DNA from 2 places in the Bacillus sp. GM2 genome. Region 2 is predicted to be linked to the other one. Evidence: a T-box and tRNA genes for the amino acid it is inferred to sense, from the RefSeq annotation. Region 2 holds a T-box; the other holds one or more tRNA genes.

Region 1 (8,015 bases), 1.5 Mb from region 2:
AAAGCTGGATAAATAACAGAAAAAAACCGAGCAGAAAAACATCTGCTCGGTTTAAAAACTAATACTTCGGCCAGCCTTTGGAATCCCAGTATAAATCATTAATCAGCAGCTTAGGCGCCCCATTGTCAAGCGCATCATAACCATGTCTGACGATGATGCTGCCGTTCACTATATCCGCACCGCCCGGGCCCTTCCATCGGTCGTTTCCGGAATCGAGGATTGTGCCTCCGCCTTCCGTCATTTTCTTGCCGCTTTTGTCATAGTAAGGTCCCGTGATTTTTGTAGAGCGGCCGTAAGCGGTTTTGTACGTGCTATTCACACCTTGACAGCATTTATCGAAAGAAACGAATAAATAATAGTAGCCGTTTTTATATGTGATAGACGGCGCTTCAACCGCTCCGCCATGGCTCGGCCTTGATGCGATGGAATAAATCTTCCCTGTAGGTTTCATCGTGTTTTTATCAAGCTTTGTCAACTTGATGCCGCTCCAAAATGAGCCGAAGGACAGCCACGGATTTCCTTCTTTATCAATGACTAAATCAGGGTCGATCGCATTATAATCGTTCGAAGTCGTCGTCCGGATGACAAGCCCGTCGTCGCGCCATTTTCCGGAAGAGAGTCGGTCTGTTGAAGCCAGTCCGATCACCGAACTTTTCGAGCCGAACGCGGATACCGCATAATAAAGCCAATAGCGTCCATTATAATAGCTGATATCAGGCGTCCATTGGTTTTCTTCATGGTTTGGCACGTACTTTTTCCACCATGATAATGGAGTTGCAAATATGCTTGGCGTTGCGCTCCACGTTTTTCCGTCTGTCGATTTAATGACGCGGATTCCATTGCCAATTCCAGTGCCGAATGTATACCATGTATTTCCTTCTTTAATCATGGAAGGATCATGAATAATGTTGTCTCCTTTTGTATCCCAGAAAGCCGCTGATGCTGGCTCAGCTCCCGAAAAAATAAGCAGAAAAAATAAAATAAAACCAGAAATAATAGTCTTAGCCACAGTTGTTCTCCTTTCAAATCTCGATGTCCTTTAACAATCGGTCCTCCCTTTTGAGAAATATTTCCCAACAACACGCACTTTATTTTAGCAGGGGTTCGGTCTCTCTCAATCAGACAAAGGACTTGTTTTCTAGTCCTGAAATAAAGCATGAAACCCAGAAAATATCCATATTAAAAAAACAATCAACCAAAAGTCATTTTGTCGTCTGAATGTTAAAGGATTGGAAGTGATTAATTCGACTTACTTTGGAGTATTTTGGATACTGTGAATTATTAAAACCTTAGAGATGTTCGTAAAAAAATAATGGAGATGTTCAAAAGCGTTGGAAGATGAAGCACGGTTTACCTCGAATATTTTCATTTATCCCGAAAGGTGAATGACACTATTAGTTGATTTAGTGGGTTGAAATTGGTAATATAAATTCAAGATAGACTGTCAAAATTAAATGCAAAAGACCACAGGTGCGTCATCAACGTACGGGTCAAACGTTCAGGTGTATATTTTCTTTAAGCAATGCATAAAATAAAAAAGACCCGACTGCGCCAACAGTCGAGTCGCGTGTACAAAGCGGCCCAACAAGGGCTTGGCTCAGTCATTTTAAAATAGACTTTCCCTATGAACTTTACCAGGGCTCAAGGGAAGTCTATTCGTATAATAAGATCAATTAAGTTTACTTATATAGTATTCTTAATTGATCTTTTTTTATGACTAGTCATAGATAAAGGTAGCCGGGCAGAGCGAGGAAGTCTATGGAACCACAGATTCCGCCAAAAAACTGTTCGCCTCCTACTTGTTGAAGCAAGTTTAAGCTGGTTGAGACAATTAATCTCGTATTACATGCGAAAATATGGGACGATTCTTCAGGATGCACCGAATTCTATTAACGTAAAGAATACACCTCTGATACGTGAGCTGGTTGAGGATAAGAAGAAGAGTGTGCTTTTCAACACTAATAAAGGGACTTCGGGTCAGACTGTAAAAAAAGTACGGAAAACCATTGTACCAACTGTTAAAAGTGGGGAGTTCAATAAATGGTTTAATTCATTATCAACTAAACAATTAGATGAATTCTGGAGTGACAAAAAAATTAGAAGAGCCATAGAAAGGCAGCTCCGAGAGGAATGCATGAGTGGCATCTGGTTTCACGAGCCCCAACCTTTAAACACTGGGGAGTAACGGCTGAACAAATTAGAGAGACGGCAATAAATGAAGTGGAATTTGTTAACCCGACTGGAAAACACGGTGGACTAGGCTCTACTGCTGCTCACAACTAGCTACTAAAGATTATAGATTCATCCGAAGATTATAATATGTTTGTACGAAGATTAAACAATTGGGCCAATTACTGACTAAAAGGTGGAGTTGAAGCTTTGCCTGAGGGGCTAAGGATAAAAAATAGGAGGATTTAAAATGGAACGAGAAAATTATGTCTCATTATGGATTGGTAGTATTCTAACTGATGATAAATTAAATGAATACGTTGAATTACCGTATGATGAAGAAGAAGGTGACTTCCTCCCTTCTGCGTTTTTAAAAGACTTTTTCATAGATATTGATGATTTAGATGAAGACTTTATAGAAAAAGTTGTTCATGATCAGAATAAAGAATTGTTGCACGAATTAATAGGTGGCTGTTCATATGATGAAATCTTTTTACCTCGTTTTGAAGCTATTCAGGGTAAAAAACTTCCGAACAATATAAACTCTGCTATTTTACTATATAACTTTGATTATGAAGGGAAAAGAAATGAAATTGTTAACAATGGGTATACTTTTAAATTTATAGGATCCGTTTCATATGTTTAAAGATAAAACGGAACTACAGAACTGACAATTACTTGTTTTAGCACTTAATCTCTGATTGAGTGCTTTTTTTATGTTCAAATCCGAGAAAAATCCGACAAAAAGGGGGATAAAATGGGGGATTTTTTCTATTTCACTTTGTCATACGATAGAGACAAGAAAAACGAACGTGAATATCGAGTCCAAGACGGAGAGCCTGCACACTGATCTTTTGCACACGGATGTTGTGCAGCTGATTCGTATGGCTCCATATAATCTTTGCGTCCTCCTGGAGGTTAGCCGGAGCCATGTTTAATTCAAAAAAGCGAATAGCGCAAGGTGGTGTTTATTCGGTAAGGAGAAATGAGTATGGAGATGAGAGATGTTTTATCAGCTGACGCGAAGCAACACCTTAAAAAAGTGTTAAGCCCTTCAACGAAGTCAGATGAACCTGTAACGAGGCGGGATTGGGAAGAGATCATGGGCATCAGGAAAGACACATACAAAAGAATAGGCGGGCGAACTCGCCGAAAACAGTAGTAAGAAAACTTCTTCCGGTAACGTATACACCTAAATATTGTAAAAACATTTCCGATACATACAGGGGGTGATTTTCATGAATGATAGTAATGAACAAATTGAATTTGGTGAGATCAAAAGTGTCCTTGGTTATTTAGAACAAGTTAAAGAGGATGTCCATAAAAAAAGCTTATCTGAACAAATTGCATTTAAAGAAAAAATAAAAAAGCACCATGATAAAAGGCAAATTCAAATGTTCTTGGGAAGACTTGAAGATCAGTTTGAAATTAAAAAAGCAATCAGTTATTTGACCGCAGCCTTTTTTGCAATTATATCTTTGGCTATAGGAAGTACAATGGATCACAGTCTAAGTATTATAAAAGAATACAGAATCAATTTAGCTCTAGCTTCTGACGTAATAATTTTTTTATTTTTGGTTTCAATAGGGGCATGGGCTATTCTATCAAAAATGGAAGCTGGGAGACTTGGAAAAATAAGCGGTTATAAAAGATTATTACAAGAGTGTTTAGATGAATTACCGGAAAAAAGACATTTTAGTAGAGTACAAAAAAGTACCATACACCTTACTAAATAAGGTGTTTTTTTATTGGAGGCGATACATCATGGATATTAGAACTATACCAGTAGAAAAGATTAACCCTGCCCCATATAATCCGCGCATTGATTTGCAGCCAGGAGATCCTGAATACTTGAAAAGGAATACGATACATTAGTGAAACTTACTCGTTCCACTGATGTTTATATTGAATTGGCTGACCGCTCAACCATGGCTAACAAATGGGGTGCTGATTACTTTGTATCCATCCATATCAATGCTGGAGGAGGTACAGGATTTGAGACATATCGTTTTCACAAGTTGGCTGTATCATCTGGAACAGGTCAAAAGCAGGCGGCTGTCCATAAAGCTATTTTCAACAAGATCAAAGGTAAAGGGGTAAAAGACCGCGGGAAAAAATCGGCTAACTATTCAGTCCTTCGCGGGACAAAAATGGCTGCAATCTTAACCGAAAACCTTTTTATCGACAATAAAAATGATGTGGCATTACTTAAGTAGGCATCATTTATCGATTTATTAGCCAGGGGACATGCCGAGGGCATTGCAGAAGTAGTTGGACTTAAGAAAATGGATAAAAAAGGAACGGTCGAAAAGGGTGTTAAAATGGTTGTAATGAAGCCAAACGCTGACGGGTGGCTATGGGTTTATAACAAACCGGACTGGGGGGCTAAGTATAAAAAGGTGAAACCAGGTGAAGCGTTCACGATTGATAAGACGCTCACGGTCAATGGATCAAAAATGTACAAGCTGAAATCTGGATTGTACATCACAGCTTCTACAAAATATGTAGAAGTCAAGCAGAAGTAAAGAAAGCTACCTGGACGAACCTTTTTGAAAGCAGGCGGCCTTTTTCACTTTGTTGCAGTCAAACGGTTCCAGCTGATTACGGGCTTTCTGCGGATAATTTACGGGCCGAAGGCGAAAGCAAAACTAGAATCATTATTGAAATAAAAAAGGCAGGCATAGTGCCTGCTTAGGCTGTTGATTTTCTCGGCAGCCTTTTTAATTTTTTCATGAAACGAAAAGACTTCTTCTAAAAGTTAATTGGTTGTTATAAGAACGGTGGTTTATAATAAACCATCAAAAGAGCAACAAAAGCTTCTACAAAAGAAATTGAAACAATGACTTTGTGATTTACTGGTGATTTTACGGCAATTAACTTTTGACCAATATAATTTAGGAAATAAAACACAAGAAAGAAGCATACGATTCCAAAAATAACTCCAGACAAGCGGGATTCCCTCCTATTATTTCCATTTATTTTATAATATAGTAGAAAAACCATTAAATGTAATGATATTATCATAGTGTACTTTACCATGTTTGGAGGAGATGGGCAATATGAGTTTAGTATCATTACGTAAAAAATTGTTTTATTTGGCTGTTTTGATTCCGATTACTGTGATGTCTTTAATTTTTTTATCACTCCCAGCCAATGCGAAAACCTCATCAAGCCATACTTCCACCCTAGATGATCAAACATACAATAAGATTTCTGTAGACATTGCCAATAAGGCTCTTGAAGAAGCAATGAAAGATGTGAATAAACAGTTAGAAAAAGGAGTAACGAATGCCTTAGCCACCAAAAAGTTAAATATCCAAGGTGATACTATTGAGTTAGGTGTTGGTGAACAAGGGGAAAACAAAGTCGACACTCAAGCTGTACGCAAAAAGAATTATTCTGGGTATGTTAAGTATAATGGATTGCTAGGAACCGGTTTTCAACATAAAGTCTCCGGTACATTTACGTATGAAAAAGGAAAAATAAAATCAAATAGTTACGATGTTTATTTAACAGGCCCCCTGTATGGAAAATCACACGAGACTGAACCTTATAAACTTGATAAAAGTGTATGGGAGATAAGAAGTACAGGAACATTTACAGCCCTGAAATACACACCTTTTCAATACACTACAAGACTTGTTATTGGCTTGTACGGAAGTGGCGATTATAGAGTGTTGAAAGCTAAAATAAATTAAGCTCAAGAACCCCAAATTAGGGGGGTTCTTCTATTTTTACGTAGCGATGTCTTGCAGCTAAAACAGGAACTTGAAGCCGGCCGGAAAAAATATCGGCCGTATGATGAGTGAAGCCCTTCCCAACAAAAGAAGGGCTTACTTCATTTCCACGCCGACAACATCCTCAAATTTAATGAGATTAGTGTCTCCTTTTGAATCTACAAACATTGAACAGCTTGCGCAGTTGATTTATGTAATGGATATGCCCCTCTGTTTGAATGATCTCCCCGGTTTCCGGTCCGTTAAGCATGGGCAGCGGCTTAAATACAGAAAACCGAACTGGATTATTAAACTCCATTGCTTCACTTATGATCATTTCCATATCTTCTACTTGGGCCATGTCAAGGACAGGTCTTTTCACTCTATTGTGATTACTCTCCAATTCGGGGAGCATGCTGACATGTTCCGGTAGCATCATTGTCATTGATTAAAAAAGTTTTTTGCCAACAATTCGCCAACAATTCAATTCATCAGGGTGTATTTAAAGTAATAATGCATAAAAAAACAAACCCTTGATATACAAGGGTTTGTTGGTATGATTCCGACTGGGCTCGAACCAGCGACCTCTACCCTGTCAAGGTAGCGCTCTCCCAGCTGAGCTACGGAATCATGGTATGTAACACTGGGTATTTGTTTTGCTGACAAGTTCTATTATATGCAGATTAGATGGATTCGTCAACAGTTTTTCGATTATTTTTTTAGAACTGGGAAAGAGTCTTGCAGTACGCCGTGCGTTATGAAAATATTGTCTTATATAGAAGTCAAAAGGGAGCAGGAATTGGATGGATCTGATACTTAAAAGTGTTGATAGTATTTTAATCGTATTTTTAGCAATCTTTTTTATGTGGAAATTCGTTTATGAAATTAAACATGAGAAGCGGAAGGCTGTTATTTTGCTTTTGCTGCTCATCAATGTCTACTTTATTGTAAAAGTGTTCAATCTAGTGTTGCAATTGATGTAGCCAATATAAAAATGCAGTCAAGGAGACCAAAACCAATGAAAACAGAAAAGCAAAAAATGCTGGACGGAGAGCTTTATCATGCTTCTGATCCGGTGCTGTGCCATGACAGACTCAGGGCGCGCAAAATTACGAATGAGTTCAACAATTCGAACGGAATCGACGACAATAAAAGGACCAAGCTGATTAAAGAGCTGTTTGGTTCAACAGGGGAAACGCTCCACATCGAACCGGTGTTTCGCTGTGATTACGGCTTTAATATACATGTCGGGGAAAATTTCTTCGCCAATTTTGACTGTGTTTTCCTCGATGTATGCGAAATCCGGATAGGCGATCATTGTATGCTCGGACCGGGCGTTCATATTTATACGGCGACCCATCCGCTCGATCCGTCCGAAAGGATAAGCGGTGCGGAGTACGGGATACCTGTCATCATCGGACGGAACGTCTGGATTGGCGGCAGTGCGGTCATCAACCCCGGCGTCAAGGTCGGCGACAATGCAGTGATAGCTTCCGGAGCCGTCGTGACAAAAGATGTCCCGGACAATGCCATCGTCGGCGGAAATCCGGCGAAAATACTTAAATACGTTGACGGCAAAAACACCAATTCTATGTGATTGGTGTTTTTATTTTGGAATAGTCACGGTGAAAGTCAGAGCTGATCAAACATCCGCGGAAGCAGTTTCCTCCCGCGGATAAGGTGCTATCGGGTGACCGTAATATTGTTGATGACCAGCTGTCCCAATGAATTGAGATAAGAAAATGTCGCTTTGCCTGGGCTGACGGCTTTTACGTACACGCGGTCCGAGGTGATGCTGACGGTAATGGCGCTGCCGCTGTAGGAAACGTTCGAAATGCCGACGTATTGATCTTCCTGTCCGACTTTCATCGGCCTGTTGATGACGATCGCCTGAGGGGCGATGATTCCTTGTGCAGATGCGTGAGAAGAGAGATTTTCAGTTTTAGAGAGTTCCTGGGCTTGTACATGCATGGGACTTCCTGAAACAGCAAGCATACCCGCCAGTAATGATGAAGCAACTAAACTTTTACCTAACCACTTCATAACCATCATCTCTTTTCCTATGTGATGATTCCAGGATATGGGATTACCGACCGCTAGTCAATCGGTTCCAATGATGATTCACACATT
Region 2 (8,015 bases):
TTGCACCTCCCCCGCTGCATCAAATAGGACAAAACAGGTATCAGCTCCGAGAGGCCCAGCTTTCTTTTGCAAGCCCGGCAGAGGGAACGCGGAGCAATCAATGATATCTTTTCAGGAATGCGGCGCCCGGCCGAACTAAAAAAGGAACCGAGCACTAACCCCGCCGTAAAAAGGTAAAAGATGAACATCACCATCAGCCTCGCACAATCAAATTTAACCGCTTCATGGGAAAGAGCGGCTTCCTGAGGCTGTTATTTTAGCAAATATGAAGCGCCTCCGCTTTTCATAAAACATAAAAATGCGCCGTCAGCCGATGGCCAAAAGCGCATTTTTATGTTTTTTATTCAGTTAAAGCTGCCCTGACGGCGGAAATAAAGTAAAGCGACCCGGTAACAACGACCACCGCTTTTTCATCTTCAGCTTGTTCTTCGATATAGCGGAAAACAGAGCCTATGTCTTCATCACATGTTTTATGATCAGCGGTACTTTGCTCAAACAGCTTTTGAGCAGATTCCGCTCTCGGAAAATCAAAAGATGTGAAGTGAATCGATGATGCAAACGACTCGATTTTGCGGATCATGTCTCTGTACGGCTTATCTTTGAGAGCGCTGAAGCATACGTGAATATTCCGCCCGTCGAAGTGGGACGTGATCGTCTCGGCAAGCCGCTCTACACCTTCTTTGTTATGAGCGCCGTCGATATAAACAAGAGGCCTGTTCAATACCTTCTCAAACCGGCCGGGCCATCCCGCCTTATGAATGCCGCGTTTCAGCTCTTCTTCGCCGATGGCCGCATTTTTTTCGGCTGTCAGCCATTCGGCCGCAAGTATGGCCAAAGACGCGTTTTGCCGCTGATGGGTGCCGATCAGGCTTGTTTCAATTCCTTCATAACGATGCAACGGTGTTTTCAGTGAAAATTGCTCTCCATCGGGCAGTGAACGCTCTCCGTACAGCTCGCAATCCTCATGAAGGGATATAAAAGCAGATTCTGTCTCCATCGCCTTTCGCTTTATCACTTCAGCTGCTTCACGCTGATGAACGGCTGTGATAACAGGAACGCCGCGTTTGATGATCCCCGCCTTTTCTGCGGCAATCTCTTTCAGCGTACCGCCTAATATCGCCGTATGGTCATGGCCGATCGAAGTGATGACCGTTAACAGCGGCTTCACGACGTTTGTCGAATCCAAACGGCCGCCTAATCCCGTTTCAAAAATAACAAAATTGGTGCTCCGGTATTTAGCAAAATATAAAAATGCGCATGCCGTAATAATTTCAAATTCGGTGGCGGCTCCGAATTCGGTTTTTTCAAGCTCAAGGACGAGAGGCCCGACCTCATTAAAGAGCGCCGTCCATTCGTCGTCCGAGATCGGTGCGCCGTCAACGCTGATCCGTTCGTTAAAGGTAATGATATACGGTGATGTGAAGGTGCCTGCTGTATAACCGGCTTCATTTAATACCGTACGGAGAAAAGCGATCGTTGAACCTTTTCCGTTTGTTCCAGCGACATGAATCGCATTGAGCTTTTTCTCGGGGTGTCCGAGCTTTCTCAGCAGCCATTCCATTCGTTCCAAACCCGGCTTCACGCCGAATTTAAGCCTTCCGTTAATCCAGCTGAGTGCTTCATCAAACGTTTTGAACAAGCGCATTCCTTCCCTTCAATTGATGAAGGTGTTTTCCAGCACCTTTAGAAAGACCTGGAAAACACCTCCTTTTTTCGTGTTATTAATTTTTCAATTCGGCGATTCTTTTTTCTACAGCTTCACGTTTTGCCGTATAATCGGCTTCTTTCGCCCGCTCTTCTTCAATGACATGTGCAGGCGCTTTTTTCATAAATCCTTCGTTGCTTAATTTCTTCTGAACCCGTTCAACTTCTTTCGTCAGCTTATCGAGTTCTTTTTGCAGGCGGCTGATTTCTTCCTCAATGTTAATCAGACCTTCGAGCGGCAAAATCAGCTCGGCGCCGGATACGACAGCGGTCATCGCTTTATCGACCGCTTGAATATCCGTTCCGATTTGAAGAAGGCTCGGATTCGTAAAGCGTTCCACGTACGAACGGTTTTCTTCAAGTCGTTCGGCGATTTCCGGCGTGCTTGTTTTAATATAAAGCTCAATCTGCTTGCTGAGCGGCGTGTTGACTTCGCTGCGGATGTTCCGTACAGCGCGGATGACTTCAACGAGAAGCTTCATATCCGCCGCTGCTTCGGTGTCCGTATATTCTTTAACAGCTTCAGGCCACTTGGCGACTGTAATGGATTCCCCTTCGTGAGGAAGATGCTGCCAGATCTCCTCCGTCAGGAAAGGCATAAACGGATGCAACAGGCGCATCGTTTGATCCAGCACATACGCTAAAATGGAGCGGGTCGTCTTTTTCGCCGCTTCATCTTCACCGTAAAGCGGAAGTTTAGCCATTTCGATGTACCAGTCGCAGAAATCATCCCAGATAAAATTGTAGAGATGGCGGCCAACCTCGCCGAATTCGTACTTGTCAGCCAGCTGTGTCACAGTTTCAATCGTTTCATTCAACCTTGTTAAAATCCACTTATCGGCAACTGATTTTTCTCCTGACAGATCAAGCTCTTCGTATGTCATGCCGTCCATGTTCATCAGGGCGAATCTTGATGCGTTCCAAATCTTGTTCGCAAAATTCCATGTTGACTCCACTTTTTCAAAGCTGAAGCGTAAATCCTGCCCCGGAGAGCTTCCCGTCGCAAGGAAGTAGCGCAGCGAATCCGCTCCGTACTTATCGATCACATCCATCGGATCGACGCCGTTTCCGAGCGATTTGCTCATTTTGCGGCCCTGGTCGTCGCGGATGAGCCCGTGGATCAAAACATCTTTAAACGGACGTTCTCCGGTAAATTCGATACCTTGGAAGATCATTCTGGATACCCAGAAGAAAATAATATCATATCCTGTGACAAGGACGTTCGTCGGATAGTAACGCTTGAAATCTTCCTCATCGATATCCGGCCAGCCCATTGTTGAAAACGGCCAAAGAGCGGAACTGAACCATGTGTCAAGAACGTCTTTGTCCTGCTCCCAGTTTTCGGCATCTTCCGGAGCTTCAGCGCCCACATAGATTTCCCCCGTTTCTTTATGGTACCACGCAGGAATCCGGTGGCCCCACCAAAGCTGGCGGGAAATGCACCAGTCGCGGATATTTTCCATCCAGTGCAGATACGTTTTTTCAAAACGGTCAGGGACGAAGTTGACTTTTCCTTCGCTTTTTTGCAATTCGATGGCGGCATCGGCAAGCGGCTGCATTTGCACGAACCACTGCGTTGACAAATACGGCTCAACGACTGCTCCGCTGCGTTCGCTGTGGCCGACCGAATGCGTATGCTCTTCAATCTTGAACAGCACGCCCTCTTCCTGAAGATCTTTCACGATCTGCTTGCGGCATTCAAAACGGTCCATGCCTTTATATTGAAGCGCCTTGTCATTCATTGTGCCGTCTTCATTCATAACGAGAATGCGTTCAAGGTTGTGGCGGTTTCCGATTTCAAAGTCGTTCGGATCATGGGCAGGCGTAATTTTGACGGCACCTGAGCCGAATTCCATATCGACGTAGTCGTCTCCGACAATCGGAATTTCTCTTCCCGTGATCGGCAGAATAACCGTTTTTCCGATCAGGTGTTTGTACCGCTCGTCTTCCGGATGTACCGCAACCGCTGTATCGCCGAGCATCGTTTCCGGACGGGTCGTCGCAATTTCAATCGAGCCTGAACCGTCTTTCAGCGGATAGCGCATATGATAGAACGCGCCTTGTACGTCTTTATAGATGACTTCGATGTCAGACAGAGCCGTTTTAGTGGCCGGGTCCCAGTTAATGATATATTCTCCGCGGTAAATCAGCCCTTTTTCATATAGCTTTACAAATACTTCGCGAACCGCTTTAGAAAGCCCTTTATCAAGGGTGAAACGCTCCCTTGAATAGTCGAGGCCAAGGCCGATTTTCGCCCATTGGCTGCGAATAAAATCGGCATATTCCTCTTTCCATTTCCATGTTTCTTCAAGGAATTTTTCGCGGCCGAGATCATAGCGCGTTTTTCCTTCTTCGCGAAGCTTCGCTTCTACTTTTGCCTGAGTTGCAATACCGGCGTGATCCATACCCGGCAGCCAGAGCACGTCATAGCCCTGCATCCGTTTCATTCTTGTCACGATATCCTGCAAGGTGGAATCCCAAGCATGCCCCAAGTGCAGCTTACCCGTCACATTCGGCGGGGGAATGACAACAGTGTACGGTTCTTTTTCAGGGTCGTTTTTCGCTTCGAAAAATTTGCCGTTCACCCAATAGTCGTATCTGTCTTTTTCAACTGCAGACGGATCGTATTTTGTCGGCATCGTCAGTTCTTGATTATCCATTTTCAAACCTCCAACAGTATTAAACGGCTGAACAATAAAAAAGAGCCCTCTCGATCCTGTTAAAAGGACGAAGAGAACTCTCTCGCGGTACCACCTTTTTTCATGAATGCAAAAAAAACGCATTCACGCACTTAAATGGGATAACGGGACTTTCCCGAATTTCTCTACTTTTTGTTCGAGAAATTGCGCTCCTGGGCGACCTTCCAAAAAAGACTGACTGGGAGCCTTTCAGCGAACCGGCTTCCCTCTCTGCAAGCGTCTGTTTTTGTACTCTTCCCATTCAAAGCGGGTGATCATTGACTTTTCAGCACGTACTTTTTCTTATATTACTAAATCTTTTTCATTTTCGTCAATCATCTTTTCCGTTTTTCTCTTGTTTTATACGAGACTGGGCCATGCACACAAGCTCCTTTTCCTCATATGATGCTGTAACGATAAGGAGAGGAGGCATAAGATGCGAAAAAAATTCAACACACATTCATTCCAGCCGTGGCTGAAGCAAGTCAGGCTTGTTGCTGTTCAAGTCGTCCTCCCGATCACGATCTTCCAGGGCATACGCACGATCATCTTTCCTACCACATTTGATGTCCTCCTTTTGGGCATTCTCATATTCCTTGCGTGCGCCTTTCACCTTGACTGGATATAGGCACGAAAAAAGTCCGCATCATGATGATGGGGACTCTGTTTCTTCCTGCAGTTTTCTGTTTTCTTCCGTCTCGTGAATGCTCATCACAAGCGGTTCGGCGTTTTTCATTTGCCAGTACGCCTTCAAAAGCGTTGTACAGGCTTCTTTTTCTCCGGGCCCCTTCTCAAGGTCGTAGCGGTTCAGCACGCCGAATACAGGCCCGGGGTAAGCCATATAGCTGAGGAATAAGCTGATTTCTTCCTCCCGCAAAGGATAGACATTGTGATACGTATAAAACCAGTTTACACATTCTGTGTACATAACGGGATTCGTCTTAAACATTCTTGTAAAAAATACGATGAGATCGTTCGCAGGGGGCCCGTGTCCCGCTTTCTCAAAGTTCGTAAAGTAACCCGTTCCGGTATCGTTATAGAGAAAATGCCGGACGGACAGCTGCCCGTGGTTTAAAACCATTCTGGAAGACTCTTTGTCTTTCATGGTCTCATACCATTCTTCAAGGCGGGCAAGCGCAAAGTCTGCAGCTGATATCGTCTCTTTGAAATACATGGCTGCCTGAAGCTGGAACGGGGACATATACCATTCGTTTTCCGCTCTTGAGATGAATTCTTCATATTTCTGTTTTTGCTGTTCCCATTTCCGTTTTGTCCGTTCATAGTGCCCGAGTATTTCTTCCCGTCTCACACCGAGCTCTTTTTCCGTCCGCTTGTGAAGAAGAGCGATTTCTTTAAACATATATTCGTGTTTTTGATCACGCTCTTCCTCTCTTTCAAGGGTAAGCCAAGGCATGAGATAACAGACATCTTCTCCGGCTTGCGTTAAAAATTCGCCCGTGCGGTTTCGATAGACGGGAACGAACTGCCTGTAGCCTTTTTCCTCCAGCATGATCATCTGTTCTGTGAAGCGGGCGTTTCTTGAAGCCGCCAATTTTTTCAGGGCGAATACACCGTGATCCGTATACACTTTCCATACCTTTGGACTGACCGATTCCATATATTCAGGCGTAAGACCGTACTCATTTAAAACAGACTGGATGCCTTCCATCGGCTTCACCACATTTTTATCAATGCATTAGGCATGGCTGTTTTGATAATCCGGTATATAAAGGATCTGTCCCTCTTTTAATTCCTCGTCAAGGGAAAGGGAATTCATCCGGATGAGCTGCTGGACGTTAATATCATAGCGCTCGCACAGAAGATCAATGGTATCGTTTTGCTGAACGATGCACATCCTCATTCGAGTAAACTCCTCCTCTCCCTGTTTTGTAAACAGCTTTGTCAAATAGAGAGCATTGTCATTCTCCTTCGCTGACACTTCCTGTTCGTCTGCTGCCGGCATCTCATCTCTTTCTTCTTCGGGCTCCGTCTGCTCATGAAACGAATATTCCGGGATTTCAATGGTATGTCCGGCTTCCTCTTCTTCATCAATCGCTTCTGCTTCCTGTGTCACTTCAACTTCAAACGTCTCAGGCTCCCTGTCATTCTGGTCTTCCTCCAAAAGAGGCGGAACACCGTAGAACGGGGTTTCTTTCGGTTGATCATGAGGTTGATAAGCCCTTTGGAGCGGCTCCGGCTCTTCTTCCGCTTCTTCCCTTTTTAACTCGTATTCTTCCGGCTCTGCTTCTTTCCCCTTTTTGAGCTCATATTCTCCCGGCTTTGCTTCTACTTTCTCCCTTTTCAGCTCGTATTCTTCCGGCTTTGCTTCCGCTTTCCCCTTTTTGAGCTCATATTCTTCCGGCTTTGCTTCTACTTTCTCCCTTTTGAGCTCATATTCTTCCGGCTCTGCTTCCGCTTTCCCCTTTTTGAGCTCATATTCTTCCGGCTTTGCTTCTACTTTCTCCCTTTTGAGCTCATATTCTTCCGGCTCTGCTTCCGCTTTCCCCTTTTTGAGCTCATATTCTTCCGGCTTCGCTTCTACTTTCTCCCTTTTCAGCTCATATTCTTCTTCTTCCGGATGTTCAAGAGCGGCGTCTTTTTGATTTTCCATTTCGCGCTTCGAACGCTCTGCCGCAGACAAAGACGCTGTAAAAAACGGCTTTGCTTCCTCTGTATCGTCTCCGAGAAACGACTGGTAAATCGGAACCGCTTCCTCATCGGTATCATTTTCTTCTGCCTCTTCATACGGCTGTTCTTCGTCCTGCACTTCATAAGATCTGTCAAGCTGAATCAAAAATTCTTCCTCTTTACCCTGCTCTTCGTCGTCTGAAGGTGATCTGAAGGCAGGCTCGAACTCCTCTTCCGGCTGGACGGCCGCAGGCATAGTACGCGGTTCTTCTTCTCCCGCTTCACCGCTTACATTCAAGAGGCCTTCAATCGCCAAATCAGCTTGAATCGTCAGCATCCTCGCATCTGTCAGCTGATAATCGAAAGCGTCAATAAAAACAAATACGTCGTTTAAATGATTGACCTTGTCTTTCGGGATGGTGATATCCACTGGGAAACAATGCGTCAGCTCTGCGCTGCCGTCCCCTTTCAGCTTTACATCTTCCACAAATCGGCTTGTCGCAGGCAGCTGTGCATACTCCCGGGTTTGATCTATGTTGTATTCGCCTGTCAGCTCTAATGACCCTCTTATGGATACATAATCATTTACTTCCTGAACGGTAATGTCAGGGTCCAATGAAATCGATAATAATTCGGATACTTCCTGTCCTTTTTGAAAACAGATTGACTCTTCTACAGAAAATTGCAAACGATTGTTTTGCGGCAAACTGATATCCTCCCTTCACCTAATTTTTAAAATTAGATGTCAGTAAAGATGTATGAGAAAAGCAGGCAGAATATGAACAGAAAATCATAAGCCGTTACCGGCACCATGCAAAAAAGGGCCGCCGGCAATGTCCGGCAGCCCTTTTCTTTATCTGGAGCGGCTGATTCTTTCGAATACGCGTTCAGCAGCTTGAATCGTATGCTCAATGTCGTCATCCGTATGAGCGGTTGACAAGAAAAGCCCTTCAAACTGTGAAGGCGGGAGAAACACGCCTTCATCGGCCATCCCTTTATAATATT

The links. A T-box is a leader RNA that pairs with one kind of tRNA and senses whether it is charged. The one in region 2 lies ahead of ACVC9U_RS04595 (valine--tRNA ligase), so its partner is inferred to be a tRNA-Val.
Region 1: it has a tRNA-Val gene. The T-box ahead of ACVC9U_RS04595 (valine--tRNA ligase) is inferred to sense a tRNA for this amino acid. The anticodon was not compared.

What each region holds. Positions count from the first base shown of each region.
Region 1 covers NZ_JBRKSZ010000007.1:2,253,297-2,261,311, reverse strand. The annotation lists gene ACVC9U_RS12515 (glycoside hydrolase family 43 protein) at 59-1,009, opposite strand; gene ACVC9U_RS12510 (immunity 22 family protein) at 2,420-2,815, shown strand; gene ACVC9U_RS12505 (hypothetical protein) at 3,161-3,331, shown strand; gene ACVC9U_RS12500 (hypothetical protein) at 3,408-3,905, shown strand; partial or broken gene ACVC9U_RS12495 (ParB N-terminal domain-containing protein) at 3,934-4,020, shown strand; gene ACVC9U_RS12490 (N-acetylmuramoyl-L-alanine amidase) at 4,044-4,385, shown strand; gene ACVC9U_RS12485 (DUF5776 domain-containing protein) at 4,455-4,694, shown strand; gene ACVC9U_RS12480 (hypothetical protein) at 5,229-5,867, shown strand; partial or broken gene ACVC9U_RS12475 (DNA-binding protein) at 5,892-5,978, shown strand; partial or broken gene ACVC9U_RS12470 (YolD-like family protein) at 6,003-6,324, opposite strand; tRNA gene ACVC9U_RS12465 (tRNA-Val) at 6,443-6,515, opposite strand; gene ACVC9U_RS12460 (hypothetical protein) at 6,689-6,868, shown strand; gene ACVC9U_RS12455 (maltose acetyltransferase domain-containing protein) at 6,904-7,482, shown strand; gene ACVC9U_RS12450 (hypothetical protein) at 7,569-7,928, opposite strand.
Region 2 covers NZ_JBRKSZ010000007.1:712,993-721,007, reverse strand. The annotation lists gene ACVC9U_RS04605 (prepilin peptidase) at 1-188, opposite strand, end outside; gene ACVC9U_RS04600 (bifunctional folylpolyglutamate synthase/dihydrofolate synthase) at 341-1,639, opposite strand; gene ACVC9U_RS04595 (valine--tRNA ligase) at 1,722-4,364, opposite strand; T-box leader at 4,425-4,657, opposite strand; gene ACVC9U_RS04590 (hypothetical protein) at 4,819-5,010, shown strand; gene ysxE (spore coat protein YsxE) at 5,029-6,051, opposite strand; gene ACVC9U_RS04580 (LysM peptidoglycan-binding domain-containing protein) at 6,079-7,716, opposite strand; gene hemL (glutamate-1-semialdehyde 2,1-aminomutase) at 7,864-8,015, opposite strand, start outside.